DNA from 3 places in the Methylocaldum gracile genome. Region 3 is predicted to be linked to each of the others. Evidence: riboswitches for the same ligand, from Rfam matches in the RefSeq annotation. Region 3 holds a riboswitch; each other region holds the start of a gene.
What was found. A riboswitch is a leader RNA that binds a small molecule or an ion and turns the genes downstream of it on or off. The one in region 3 is predicted to bind cyclic di-GMP.
Positions count from the first base shown of each region.

Region 1: it holds a riboswitch for cyclic di-GMP, as region 3 does, so the genes downstream of both, pepA (flocculation-associated PEP-CTERM protein PepA) here and ACWJJK_RS09940 (hypothetical protein) in region 3, are expected to answer to the same signal.
Region 2: it holds a riboswitch for cyclic di-GMP, as region 3 does, so the genes downstream of both, ACWJJK_RS19320 (VPLPA-CTERM sorting domain-containing protein) here and ACWJJK_RS09940 (hypothetical protein) in region 3, are expected to answer to the same signal.

Region 1 covers NZ_CM132196.1:1,798,953-1,803,162, reverse strand. The annotation lists gene ACWJJK_RS07875 (ExeM/NucH family extracellular endonuclease) at 1-500, shown strand, start outside; gene ACWJJK_RS07870 (hypothetical protein) at 561-1,169, shown strand; cyclic di-GMP riboswitch class I at 1,877-1,957, shown strand; gene pepA (flocculation-associated PEP-CTERM protein PepA) at 2,056-2,922, shown strand; gene ACWJJK_RS07860 (glycerophosphodiester phosphodiesterase family protein) at 3,560-4,210, opposite strand, start outside.
Region 2 covers NZ_CM132196.1:4,362,610-4,366,819, forward strand. The annotation lists gene ACWJJK_RS19315 (hypothetical protein) at 1-973, opposite strand, end outside; gene ACWJJK_RS19320 (VPLPA-CTERM sorting domain-containing protein) at 1,005-1,775, opposite strand; cyclic di-GMP riboswitch class I at 1,938-2,015, opposite strand; gene ACWJJK_RS19325 (transglutaminase-like cysteine peptidase) at 3,138-3,746, shown strand; gene ACWJJK_RS19330 (EAL domain-containing protein) at 3,743-4,210, shown strand, end outside.
Region 3 covers NZ_CM132196.1:2,243,356-2,247,565, reverse strand. The annotation lists gene ACWJJK_RS09945 (hypothetical protein) at 1-194, opposite strand, end outside; cyclic di-GMP riboswitch class I at 309-397, opposite strand; gene ACWJJK_RS09940 (hypothetical protein) at 684-1,592, opposite strand; cyclic di-GMP riboswitch class I at 1,705-1,790, opposite strand; gene ACWJJK_RS09935 (hypothetical protein) at 2,052-2,180, opposite strand; gene ACWJJK_RS09930 (VPLPA-CTERM sorting domain-containing protein) at 2,177-3,037, opposite strand; gene ACWJJK_RS09925 (FAD:protein FMN transferase) at 3,673-4,210, opposite strand, start outside.

The DNA of each region.
Region 1 (4,210 bases), 440 kb from region 3:
CCAAGGAAGATCCCATCCGGACCCTGGAACAGAACGGCTTTACCAATCAGGTCGCGGCTTTCCTTGGCGAGGACGCGTATTCGTACGTGTTCGACGGCGAAGCAGGCTATCTGGATCATGCCCTGTCCAGTTTGACGCTCACTTATCAGGTCAAGGGCGTCGCGGAATGGCACATCAACGCGGACGAGCCAATCGCGCTCGACTACAACACCGACTTCAAGACGCCGGATCAGGTCACCAGCTTCTACAGTGCCGATCCGCATCGTTCGTCGGACCACGATCCGGTCGTGGTGGAAGTGCTGGTGCCGGGCGATCTCGACAAGGACGGCGACGTCGACGTAGCGGACCAGAACCGCTTCCGCTCCGCCTTGGGCAAGTGTTCGGGCCAATCCGGCTACTTGGCGGAGGCTAACTACGACGGCGTCGGCTGCGTGACCTATGCCGACTACCAGCGCTGGTATGGCCACTACGCTGCCTATCGTGTCAAGGCAGGCCTTTAAACAGCGATCGGCCGCCCCGTTGCAACGAGGCGGCCCTTTACCCCTAACTGGAGATAAACGATGTTGATTTTTAAAGCCCGCCTCGCAATTGCCATTCTGGGGCTATTGGCCGTGGCCCCTTCCCACTCGGCCGTGGTGTCGCTCAATTTGGTCGGGAATGCCCCCGTGCTGGTTGGCGACAGCTTCAGTATCGATTTAACGTTGACTCAGCCCTTCGATGGGTTGGACGCTTCCGATGAATTGCTGGCGTTCGGATTCGACACGGTGCTGAACGGTACCGCCGCTCAGTTCACCGGCGTCACGTATTCGCCGTCCTTCAGCGATGACAGCGGCCTGGTCAAACTGGATTTGGCGGGATCGGCCTTCCCCGGCATTGCCAACACTCCGGCCAACCAAACGCTGACGCTGGCGACGCTCAATTTCCAGGCGTTGTACGCCGGAAATATTGATCTGGGCGTGTTGGGCAATCCGTCCGAACCCAATCAAGGATTGTTCTTCAGCCTCTCGGGGCCGCTCGCCGCCAATGCCGGTCTGTCCTTGAGCATTCAGTCCAGCGCGGTTCCCGTACCGGCCGCCTTTTGGCTGTTCGCCAGCGGGATCTCGGGGCTGGTGGTGCGGAGTGCATGCCGAAAAAGTTGTACGATCGGCGCACTCAGTCTACGAAGATAGCCGTTGGGCCAACGGGTTTGTCGGCAAAGGATTGCCGACCTACGAATGCTTGAATCCATTCACCCGAGCCGAAGGCGCCAACGACTTCCGCCAAGCCTGTTTTGCCGTACGAGCGAGATGAAAACGCTCTAAGTCTACGAAGATAGGCTTTGATCCCAGCCGTTGCCAAAGCTAACCCGTCCCAATTCGCTCGGCTCTTCGTGTGGACGTGGGCCGGTACGGCTGGCGGAAACGTGATCAGGCTCCGAACCAAGGCCGGGGACCAAGCGGGACCTGATCCGCCGATTCGACCTGGCGTATCGGCAGAGTGCCTTCGGTCTATCGCCATCCGCTGCCGCCGCGCCGCTTCCAGCACGAATGGTTTCCCCTCGCTGGCTCATCTCATCACCTGCGCACGAAGCTCGGCCTTGAACGGCTGTCTCGGTAATTTCGCCATCTCGTTCCACCACCAATCACCGGATTTACGCGATTGATGGTGTCCACTTTTTTGAGCCTGGCTCACTGGCTCATGGAGAGGGAGACTGGACAGAATCCACCTAATCGGTCTCCGACGAGTCATTTGTCATAAATTGATTACATAGATTTAACCAATCATTAACTGACGTGTAACAGTCTCGGCTTAATTTGACCGGGTATTTCGAAAAAATGAGCAAGGAGGCTTAGGTCGGTTACCGGTCACGTCAAGCTGTAGGACCAGCTGAACGTGTTTGCCGAAGAGCCACACCCGCCGTGAGGCGGGGCCGGAAAGCCACGGGTCTCGCGTTTGTCGAGATCGCCGGGCCGCCTCCCGAGTGATGGGGAGGACCGTGGCACCGCTCACCACCTGTGGGCAGAATCACGGACATCACTGTGAGTTCAACGTCAACACAGTGAAAAGGTAATTCGGATGAAACCAAGTAAGATCATTTCGGCGCTCGCTTTGACGGGCGTCGGATTCTCAAGTACTGCCGGTGCGGCAACCTTGCCGAACTGGGTGGGTACCGCGGACTACACCGTCGTGGGCGGTTCGGCCGGCGAAGCGGTCGGTCCCTTCGATACTTACGACTTCGCGGCGGGCGACGGCGGTCTGGCATTGCTCGTACCGGACACGATCGCCAATCCCTCCCAAATTACGGTGGGAGACATCTATTCAGGCGTGTACCAGTCTTACGTCACCAACCATCAGTTGGGCACCTCCACGGTGAGCAACCCCAAACTGAACGTCTCTTACGAGTTGACCACCCAGTCGGCTTTCCAAACACAAGTCACGAACGCGCAGAATCTGGGCAACGGGCTGTGGACCATCAACTTCCAGGTGTTGAGTGGCTCGCTGGACCTGTTTTTCGACAGCGCCGTCAATCGCGACGTAACCGGTGACACGGGCATCACGGACGGCACCAATATTCTTAAGGGATCGGTGACGGGCGGAACCGGGGTCGTCACGGTAAGCACCCAGTTTCCTTCCGGTCTTGGCGTAACCTCGAGCGAATTTACCTTCGTCGGAAACACCAGTTTCTATGATTCGGCGGTATACGATCCCGATACCATCGGCGGCGGCCAGTCGTTGTTCTCCCTGTTCGTCAGAAACCCCACCGCACCTCCCGCCATCTCTTCCGTCGGCGGCATACCGGTTACATCGACGAGCATTCTCTACCAGGCGGATGGATCGCTCACGCTGACGGCGGTACCGGTTCCAGCGGCCTTCTGGCTGCTCGCTAGTGCCTTGGCCGGCATGAGCGTCATCTCTCGCCGTTCCAGCAAATTGGCTGCGTGAGCCTCGCATGGCAAGCCCATTTGGTGAATGGGCGAGGATTCGGTGCAAATCTGCTTCGCTGACTGCGGAAGCAGACGGCGCGGCCGAACGTCACAACCGGGCCGGCGCTTATCCCGGTCCGGTTCCTCGAGCCGACCGCCAGCCGGAACGGCCGAGGCCAGTGCTGCAATTATCATCCTCATGACGCAGCGTCGCTAAAAGTCCGCGACAACTCTTGAGGAACTTCACCCTCGGGCTCGAACACTGCGCGCGAGCCAGTTCGGCGCCGGCGAGCCCCCTCCGGCGCAGGGCTTCCAACAAGAGCTAGCCGACACCCGTTGTTTGTCCTCGGTGGCGGCAAAGTGGGTTTGTGCTGCTTGGCGCCAGGGAGCCGCGAGATCATCGGCGGCGTCGAAGTCCGGGATGAGCCGATCCGGCGGCGCGCCACGTGCGCGAACAGTTCACGTTGTCCGGTACCATGGATCACGGCGGAATCTCCTCAAAAATTCAATGTCAGCAGTTGAATTTTAAGGGCTTTTCGATTCCGCCCACCCTCCTTTCATGAACTATGCAGGCTTGGGACCTCACGCAACAAAACCCCGCCGGAGGCTTCGATTTCTCGCTCCCGCTCGCTCGGTGATCGGGTTTACAGCGCCCCTTACAATCCCTTGCAGTTGGCGTAATAGGTCACCGTCGCGGCCCAGTCGGCGAAGACGCCACGAATACCCACATCCTTCGCCAGCACGTCGAGCACTTTCATTACGTCGCCCTCGCGTTTGATGGCGGAATCGATGGTCTGAAAATAGAACCCATTATTACCGTCGGCGAGAATTCCGGAGCGCTCCAGTGTCCAGGTGATGATATCCAGGTCCGCGGCCTTGGCGTTCCTGGCGTATTCCGAGGGCACGATGTTGCCGCCGGCGTCCAGGTCCAACAAAGCAAACGTCGGCGGCGCCACGATATTGATGCCCATGGTCTTATAGCTTGCCAAGGTGGCAGCATCGGGCAGATCGGCGACCGTTTCGGCATCGTCCAGATACACGGCCTGCTTGCCGAAGGCGGGTTCGTAGCGGACCCAATAGAGCACGTCGTCGATGCTGAAAGACTGAGGGAAGACCTTTTTCGGGGAAACGCGCGCTTCCTTATACTCGTCGATCATTTTCTGGGCGAAATCCTCCTGGGAAAAGCCGTCGAAAGGCATGGCCACGCTAGGGCTCTTCAGTTCGGGAGTCATCTTCACGCCCAGTTTCTTGAAAAGCTCGATGCTTTCCCTATGCGTAAGCAGGGTGCCGCTGGTCGGGCCGGCGTA
Region 2 (4,210 bases), 2.1 Mb from region 3:
TCAAGGCATTGCTGCCGGACACCGGAGGCACCGCACCACTCATGCACGGATTGTTCAGGAATACCGCGTTGGCTTGCGCCTGGGTGCCGGAACCGTCGACGCGGCGGCAGACAGCCACCTTGTTGTCGGTCAGGCCCATGCCGCCGGAATAGCTGGTGAAGAAGTCAGAGGAAGCGCCACCGACCTGAACCTTGAATCGATTCCAGTTCTGCACCTTGCCGGCCAGCAGCGAAGCGACCTGTTCGGAGCTGAGACTGGGCATGCAATCGGGATTGCTGTCATCCCCCAGCACGCAACCGGCGGGGAGCCGGCCCTGGTCCATCTGCGCGTCCTGCAGGGCGGTATAGAGAGAGAGCGTCACCGGGATGCCGAACACCAGGCCCGCGGCCGGGGTCACGTCCAGCAAGCTGGAAACCTGGCTGGCTGTGACATCCGGCTGCTTCACGCCGCCCTCGATGGGCGCGTTAGGACCACGGAACAAATCCGGGTTGACGTCGCTGACGCCCAGATCGGACTCGTGCAGAATGGTGTCGCCCGCATTGGCGAGCGTACAGCGATAGAATGTGTCAGGGCCGGTCTTGCTGCAGTTGCCGTTATTGATCTGCATGTGCGTGATCGCCTGATCGAGGATCAGGGGCGTTACGCCCTGCGCCGAGCCGCCCTGCGAACGTTTGTGGAACAACACGTTCGGGTTGACGGTGCTGAGACCGGTCACCTTGGTGGAGTCGAGAGTGCAGAAATAGGCCGAGTGCTGCGCTCCCGGCTTGGATGCGTTGGCGTTGTCGCGGTAGATGTCCAGAGATCCGGCCACGCACAGTTCGGAAAAAAGCGCTTCCACGCCCTTGTCCTGCGCCGTGGCGCCGGATGCCCAGATTTCGATATCCACGGCCGCGCCGGGAGCGAGAGCGAAGGCTTCGCCGGCGCCGAGCAGCGCCGTTGCCGCCATGGCGACAGACAAACGATTGAATTTCATCGAATTTTCTCCGTTAAGGATATTTGGGAGATTACGCTTTCTGGCCGCGGCGGCTGACCAGGGTCAAGCCGGCCAGAGCGGAGCCCAGCAGATAGATCGCCGCGGGAACCGGTACCGGAGAGGTGCCGGCCGGGCCGAATTCCAGGGTGCCGTTGCTCGACAGCAGCCAGCGCCCGGCAATCTGATTGACGATGCCGTCGCTGTCGTCGCCGGTGTTATTGGTCACGTGGAAGAAAAGCGTTGCCAGGTCGACGCCGCCGGCCGTGGAAGCAAACACGCTGGGAGAAGCACCCATCAACGGACCCCAGTTACCGTCGTCCCAGGACTGCGGCAGTCCGTTATCCACGACGCCCGACACGTTGTCGCCCAGAGCGGTGTTCAGCTTGCTGATATAGTTCTGAATGATGCTATTGGTGCCGAGTACGTTACCGAAGCCGCCGTTGAACGAAGACCCGGTGGCCAAAAAGCCCCATTGATCGATATTGGCGAAACCCTCGTCGAGGGTGTACACGGCGGCGATGTTGTACTGAAGATCGGTCTGACCGGCGAAGCCGGCATAATTGGCGTCCGCGGCCAGATTGACGTTGAAAGTCCAATTCGAACCGGCGTTCAGCACGTCAGTGAGGGGAACGTCGAGATCGCGGAAGTAGGTGCGCCCCAGGCCGCCGTTCGCGTCGGGATCGAAAATCGACACGAACAATTCGCCCACGTTCGGATACAGGCCGCTGTTAATGGACGCTTCCGCGCCGGTGGCGCCCAAAGCCAGCATCACGCCGGCGGTAATCGCTTTCAGTTTGTTCATTTCCATGCCTCGTCTAAAATCGCGGTTGAAAATACCTTGCAGACATCTCCCCAAGGTCAATCTGCAGGGCTGTTTTCAGCCGGTCGCTTTTCGGCGACCGGCTTTTTTGTGCCGTTTTTCAGGCACCGAAAACAAAAAAAGCCGGGTTGCCATCAACGCTTGTGTGGCAACCCGGCTGTCTTGAAATCAAGACCCGTGGCTTTCCGGCCCCGCCTCGCGACGAGTGTGGCTTTGTCCTAGCAACCCTCCTGGACCGGGCTCCTGCTCCCCGGCCGCAACTTGAACCGCACTGCGGTTTTCTTCCGTCCCTTTGAAGGCGAGACAGACTTTAATGTCGCTTTTTTACAACCAAGTTAAGTTTGTGTGACACCGATGAAATTTTTTGAAAAAACTCAACGCACGGCTCCCGCGCATCAACTAAGTCTTTGTTTTGGATTACATTTGCGTGCTGTGTTTTTTTTCAAAACTTTAAGTCGCAGATGATTGCGAGCTGCCCCGGCTGTAGCTTTTTCGCTGAACGACTTTACGGATTCGCAACATGAAGGCGGGGGAATCGAGGAAGGGCACCGCCGGACCTGACTTCTTCCGAGCGCCTTGCCCGACGCATCGGGGCGGTGGGTCGGCAATCCTTTGCCGACAAATCCCGTCGGGAAGGGTCGCGATTAAAGCGACCGTTTGCGATTGGAAGGGACCGACTAAAGGTCCGTTTGCGATTGGAAGGGTCGCGGCTAAAGCGACCGTTTGCGATTGGAAGGGATTCCCGACCTACTCCGCGGTTCGGTGCCAGCCGGCCTGCAACCGATTGATCCGGCATGCCTCCGTCGTTAGGCTGGTTCCCGAACTCCCGTTTGGGAACCGACGTTGAGAAGCTCCCGCTTCTCGATTCGAATGATGTTTCGAGAAGCTCGAGCTGCTCGGGTATAGCTCCCAGGCGGAAGCTTGGGAGCCAGCGAAAATCCATACCGGAATGGCGGTCCGCTGACCTGTATAGCAGCGACCGTTTGCCATCAAGCGCTGACGCTTAGCCGGGCCTGCATCCGAACGCCTGCGTCGGCAAGGGATTGCCGACCTACGGCCGCTCGTTTCGGCCTACATTTAGAGCCTATCCCAGTAGGTTCAAAAACTCTTCGACTCGGCTCAGGGCGAACGGCCTACTGAGATAGGCACTTAGAGGTACGGGGCGGTTTCCCAAGCCGCACCGCTATACTGCGGTGAAAAACGATCGAGCACCGGAATATAAGGTGGCGAAATTTCGCCGAGATGGGGCAAGATACGCTTCCTTCAAATCAACCCCCTTAGCTCTTGAAACGCTTATTGATATGGAGCGCCGCTTTTGCGGTCCTTGCCGTGGCAGGCGTCGAAATGGACCTGCTCCCCAATGCACGAACCTTGGAACTGGTCGGCCAGCGCTATGGATCGGCGGCCGTCGAACGTCTGTCGGCGTGGCGCGACCTGGTTCTGCATCTGGGCAGTGCCGGCGAGCACGAGAAGCTGGCGCGAGTCAACGATTTCTTCAACCGCCTGCCCAATATCTCCGACCCTGACCAATGGGCGCGCCGCGACTACTGGGCGACTCCGGTGGAACTCCTGGCCGCCAACGGCGGCGACTGCGAGGATTTCGCCCTGGCCAAATATTTCACCCTTCGAGCGGCAGGAGTGGCTCCCGACCGATTGCGGGTCACTTATGTCCGGGTCTGGCGGCCACGGCTGAGCCGCATGGAGCCGCACATGGTCCTGGCCTACTATCCCGCCCCGGAATCCGAACCGCTGATTTTGGACAATCTGATCGGCGATATCCGGCCGGCCGCCGCGCGGACCGATCTAGCGCCGACCATGAGCTTCAATGCGGAGGGGTTGTGGTCGGCCAAGCAGCGCGGGCAGCATGGCAAACTGGGTGAAGCGTCCGACATACGCCACTGGAACGATCTGTTGGCGCGCATGCACCACGAAAAGACGGGAGCGATTCGATGAAGACGATGAGCCTGAAAACCCTGCTGGTCCTGATGCTCGGTCTGCTGTTTCTGCTGCTGGGGCTGGCTCTTTTCGCCACCGGCCTGGTGAATACCCACGGTTTTCTGCAACGCCAGTTGCACGCTCATGCGCAAGAAACGGCAACCACTCTGGCGCTGGAACTATCGCCCGCGCTGGCGAGCAACGACACCGCGGCGGTGGCCAATGCGGTGGACGCTCTCTACGATAGCGGCTACTACCGGCGTATCGCCGTGATCCGCCCCAACGGCGAATCCGTCGTGGAGCGGGAACTCCCCTTGAAAGTGGACGGCGCTCCCGAGTGGTTCATCAGCCGCGTGCCGTTCGACGCTCCCGCGGGTCGGGCCGAATCGATGGCCGGCTGGAAACTTTCAGCCGTGGTCGACGTGGCCAGCCATCCCGGTTTCGGATATAGCCAACTTTGGCAGATGACCTGGTCCATCCTG
Region 3 (4,210 bases):
TAGCCGACACCGCCGTTGGTCCAAACGCCGCTCGCGTCGGTGCCCGGCATTCCGTCGGCGCCGTTGATGCTGCCGCCGGTGCCGTCGCCGTAACCGGCGATGTTGAACGTGGCGTGCGCGTGAGCCTCGGGCGCAGCGACCAATGTTCCCCCGAGCATTCCCGCGAGGGCCAGTATTGTTGCCGTGGTTTTCATACTATGATTCGTCCTCGTCACTGTTAGTGGTCGTCCAAAAGCTCGTTAACAGTGATGTCCGCGGCGCTTCACCGTACCCAATGGAGCTGCGCCGCGGTCCTCCCCATCACACTAGGAGGCGGCTCGGCCGTCTCGAATACTCCATAGCATCGAGACCCGAAGCTTTCCGGCCCCGCCTCGCGGCGGGTGTGGCGATTCGGACAGACCTAACGGCGGTCCATCCCGACAAAGATCCCTCGGGCGATCCCTGCCAGCCGATTCCTTGCGAATCCGTGTGTATCGCGTCTTTTTACGAGCCCCCTAAGCGGCGGACCCGGCCTTTGCTGAAACAATAAATATGCCACTAAATAATCATTGCTAATCAAACAGATAAATCGCATGCAAACGCCACCGACGTGGCAAATCACGCAGTCTCATGGGTGATTCCACACAAAAGTTCCCCGCTTAGAGCGCGGAAAGGAAGGCGTGTACATACGTCGAGGTCTTGTTTCAGGCGGGAACGGCCATGACGTTCTTGCGGCGCTGTCCCAGCGTGACCAAACTCGCGAGGGCGCTGCCGAACAGCCAAACCGCCGCGGGGACCGGAACCGGTGCGGTGCTGATATTCAAGCTGTACTCCGCGATGTTCTGACTCCAGTTCCCCACGCCGGCGCCGCCCAGGTAGATGGAATAAACCTGACCGGCCAGGGCCAGAAAGGTCAAACCGTCTACACCGTCGACGGTGCCATCGTGAGTCAAGTAGCTCAGTCCTACGGTGCCGAACGGGTTATCGGCTTCGTAAGGTTTCGCGGGTGTGCATCCGGGGCAGTTCCAGGAGCCGTGATGAGAGTAACTGCCAGTACCGGAGTCCATGCCGGTGAAGACGGTGATGCCAAAGTTCTGAATGTCGTAGCCGGTTCCCGTAACCACCACGGGATTCAGTGTTACCCACATAGTTTCTTCGGCCTTGATCAAGCCAATATCGGTCTGATGTCTCCAGCCGGTCGGCCCGTTGGCTGTCGGAACTCCGCTGCCATTGACGCCTGCGTCCTGCCAGGCCCCGGCGCCGGTATCGATTTCCGCGGCGAAGCCGTAACGCGTTACTGCATCTGCTTTCGAGATTTCGAGCGTGTTGCCCGCCGAGTGAAGCTCGGCCGCCCAGTTCAGATGAGACGTACCGGCATAGCCGAAAGGCAGCGTGGTGGCACTGGCGGTTCCGACCCAACCCGGCGATACCGTCGGATAGGTCGGATTGCCTATACCCCCATAGTTCCAGCCGTCGGTGGCGGACAGCTCAGTGGTGGTGAAGGTGTTGTACATCGTATGCGCCTGGGCGCCGGAAACGGCGCCTACGGACAAGACGGTACCGGCGAGGGCCATGGCCACCGCTTTGGTCAGTTTGTTTTTGTTTTTGGACATAGGAAATTACCTCGTGCTGTTCTATGGAGTTGGTCTTTGTTTTCACATAGGCAGCGATGTCCGCAGCGCTCCCGTCAAAAGCGGAAGGCGCTCCGATCTCCCCATCACCGAGGGAGGCGGCCCGGCCGTCTTGGGATCAAATTCACAAGACCCGTGGCTTTCCGAACCCGCCTCGCGGCGGGAGTGGCAGGTGCAAAAGGGACTCCGCCCTGCTACGGTCTACGCTCCCCTTCCCCGGCAATGGTTTTCGGGTTTTCCGTAGCACAAAGCGCGTTCGAACCGGAATTCGGTCGAACCGGCCGATACCCCAAGAGCAATAAGCGCGCCTGAGGTAAACCGTTGATATAGCGCTATTTCTATGACGAACCTAACGGAAGCTGCGGGATATCCCATGTTTGTAGTGCGGGTATTCCAGCATGTGGCGACCCAAATCATCCGGAGGGTCAGCCAGCTCTTTCACTACACCGTTTCAAAGCGGCGATCGGCTGAGGCCGAGGCGATGAAACGGCCGGATATCGCCGACACCGGCGCATGCCACATGGTGCGCCCAGCCTCGAAGGCAAGCTCGACCGCCTTGTCCCGCATCATGCGGCGACGGCCTTGTGTCTGTGCCGCCCGACGAATCCCATCCCGGCCAAAGCACTGCCGAACAGCCAAATGGCGGCCGGTATCGGAACCGGAGAAGACGTGATGTTCAAGACGTAAAGATCCTTGTTTTGATTCCAATTGGCTCCGCCGCTACCGCCCAGATAAATGGAATAAATCTGACCGGCCTCCGCCAGGAAGGTCAGACCGTTGACCCCGTCGACGGTTGAATCGTGGGTCAAATAAGTTACGCCGGTGGTGCCGAACGGATCGCTCGCGGTGAAATCTAAGCCTTGAATCGGGCTATTCCATGCCTGATGGTTCTCATAGCCGGTACCGGTGTCCATACCGGTAAATACCGTAATCCCGAAGTTGGCAATTTCCGAATTGACGGCGGAGAGATTCAGCGTGACATAAGCATCGCTGTGCGACATCAACAACCCGATATCGGTGGTGTGCGACCAGCCCTGAGGGGTTGCTCCCGCGTCGAGCCAGGCGCCCCTGGCAGTATCGATATCCGCTGCAACGCCATATCTCGCTTGCGCATCTGCCCTGGAAATTTCCAGCGAATCACCCGCGTTATGGAGTTCGGCCGCCCAGTTCAACGCCGAAGAACCGGTGTAACCGAACGGCAGCGTCGTCGGGCTAGCGGTTCCGACCCAACCCGGCGATACCGTCGGATAGGTCGGATTGTTTATACCGCCATAGACCCAGCCGTCGGTTCCCCCATCGGTAGCGGGCGTTCCGGCGTTGTAGGTGTTGTACATCGTGTGTGCCGATGCCTCGGCAACAACCCCTAAAGAAAGGGCCGAGCCGGCAACCGCCATTGCGATCGCCCTGGCCAATCTGGTTTGTTTCATATGAATCCCTGCAAGTTGGAAGTTGAGATACCACGCCGTTAACCCGCATTGCTCATACCCCTTCGCTTCAGCCGTTCGCGCCGCAAAACGGTGTAATTCCAAATCCCTTCCAATCCGGAATTGATTTTCGAAGGGTGGCCGTAACCTACCCTACGCAACGTTCATTCGCATGCCGAATGGAGTAAGAAGTGCAAGCTAAGCGCAACCGATACTTAACAAGTGTCGTGCCAGTGTCCAAATCGAGGCACTACGGTGCTTCCAAGGCTTTACAAATAGGCCGGAATCCGGGAAATGAGGTATATGCCCCAGCATTCAGCGGCATATCGCGCATGAGGAGGAAGTCGGGCGAGGGGGGAGCCGATTGCAATGATGCGGCCTCGTTACGTCGGGAATCCTTTCCCGACGTAACGGGTTGACAGCCAAGCGAAGTCGGCAAAGGATTGCCGACCCACGAATAATTCCATTCGGCATGCGAATGAACATTCATCGTAGGATGGGTAGAGCGAAGCGAAACCCATCGATGGTGGGATAGCCCCTCGGCTCAGCGTAACCCACCGACCCTTCGACTTGGCTCAGGACAGGTCCGAGGCCGCTCGGTGGGTTACGGCCTTGCGGCCTCACCCACCCTACGAAAATCAATTCCGGATTGAACGCGATTTGGAATAAGCTGCCGATTCCGCCAGAGAGCCGCCCACGTTGCCCTCGACGTCGATCCAGAGATGCGGCAAGCCCATGGCGTCCAGCCAGGCCGGACCGTTTTCCTCCTTGAGCATGGCGATGGTCGAAGCGCTGCCGGCGACCACGCAGAAGTCCCCCACCACGCTGACGGCGGCGAGATGGCGTACCGGCCAGCCGCTTTTGGGATTCAGCACATGACCGTATCGGATACCGTCCACGACGATGCAGCGTTCGTAGTCCCCGCTGCTCGCGACCGCGCCTTCGCGCAACGCCAGGGTCTTGATCATCGAGCCTTTTTGGCGCGGGTGAGAAATTCCGACTCGCCACGGACTACCATCCGCCCGCGAGCCGATCAACTTGATGTCGCCGCCCAGATTGATCACGCCGTGTCGAACGCCCGCGTCCCGGCACAGCGCCGCGGCCCTGTCGACGGCATACTCCTTGACGATGCCACCGAAATCGAGCTCCATGCCGGCTACCGGAAATTCGAGCACC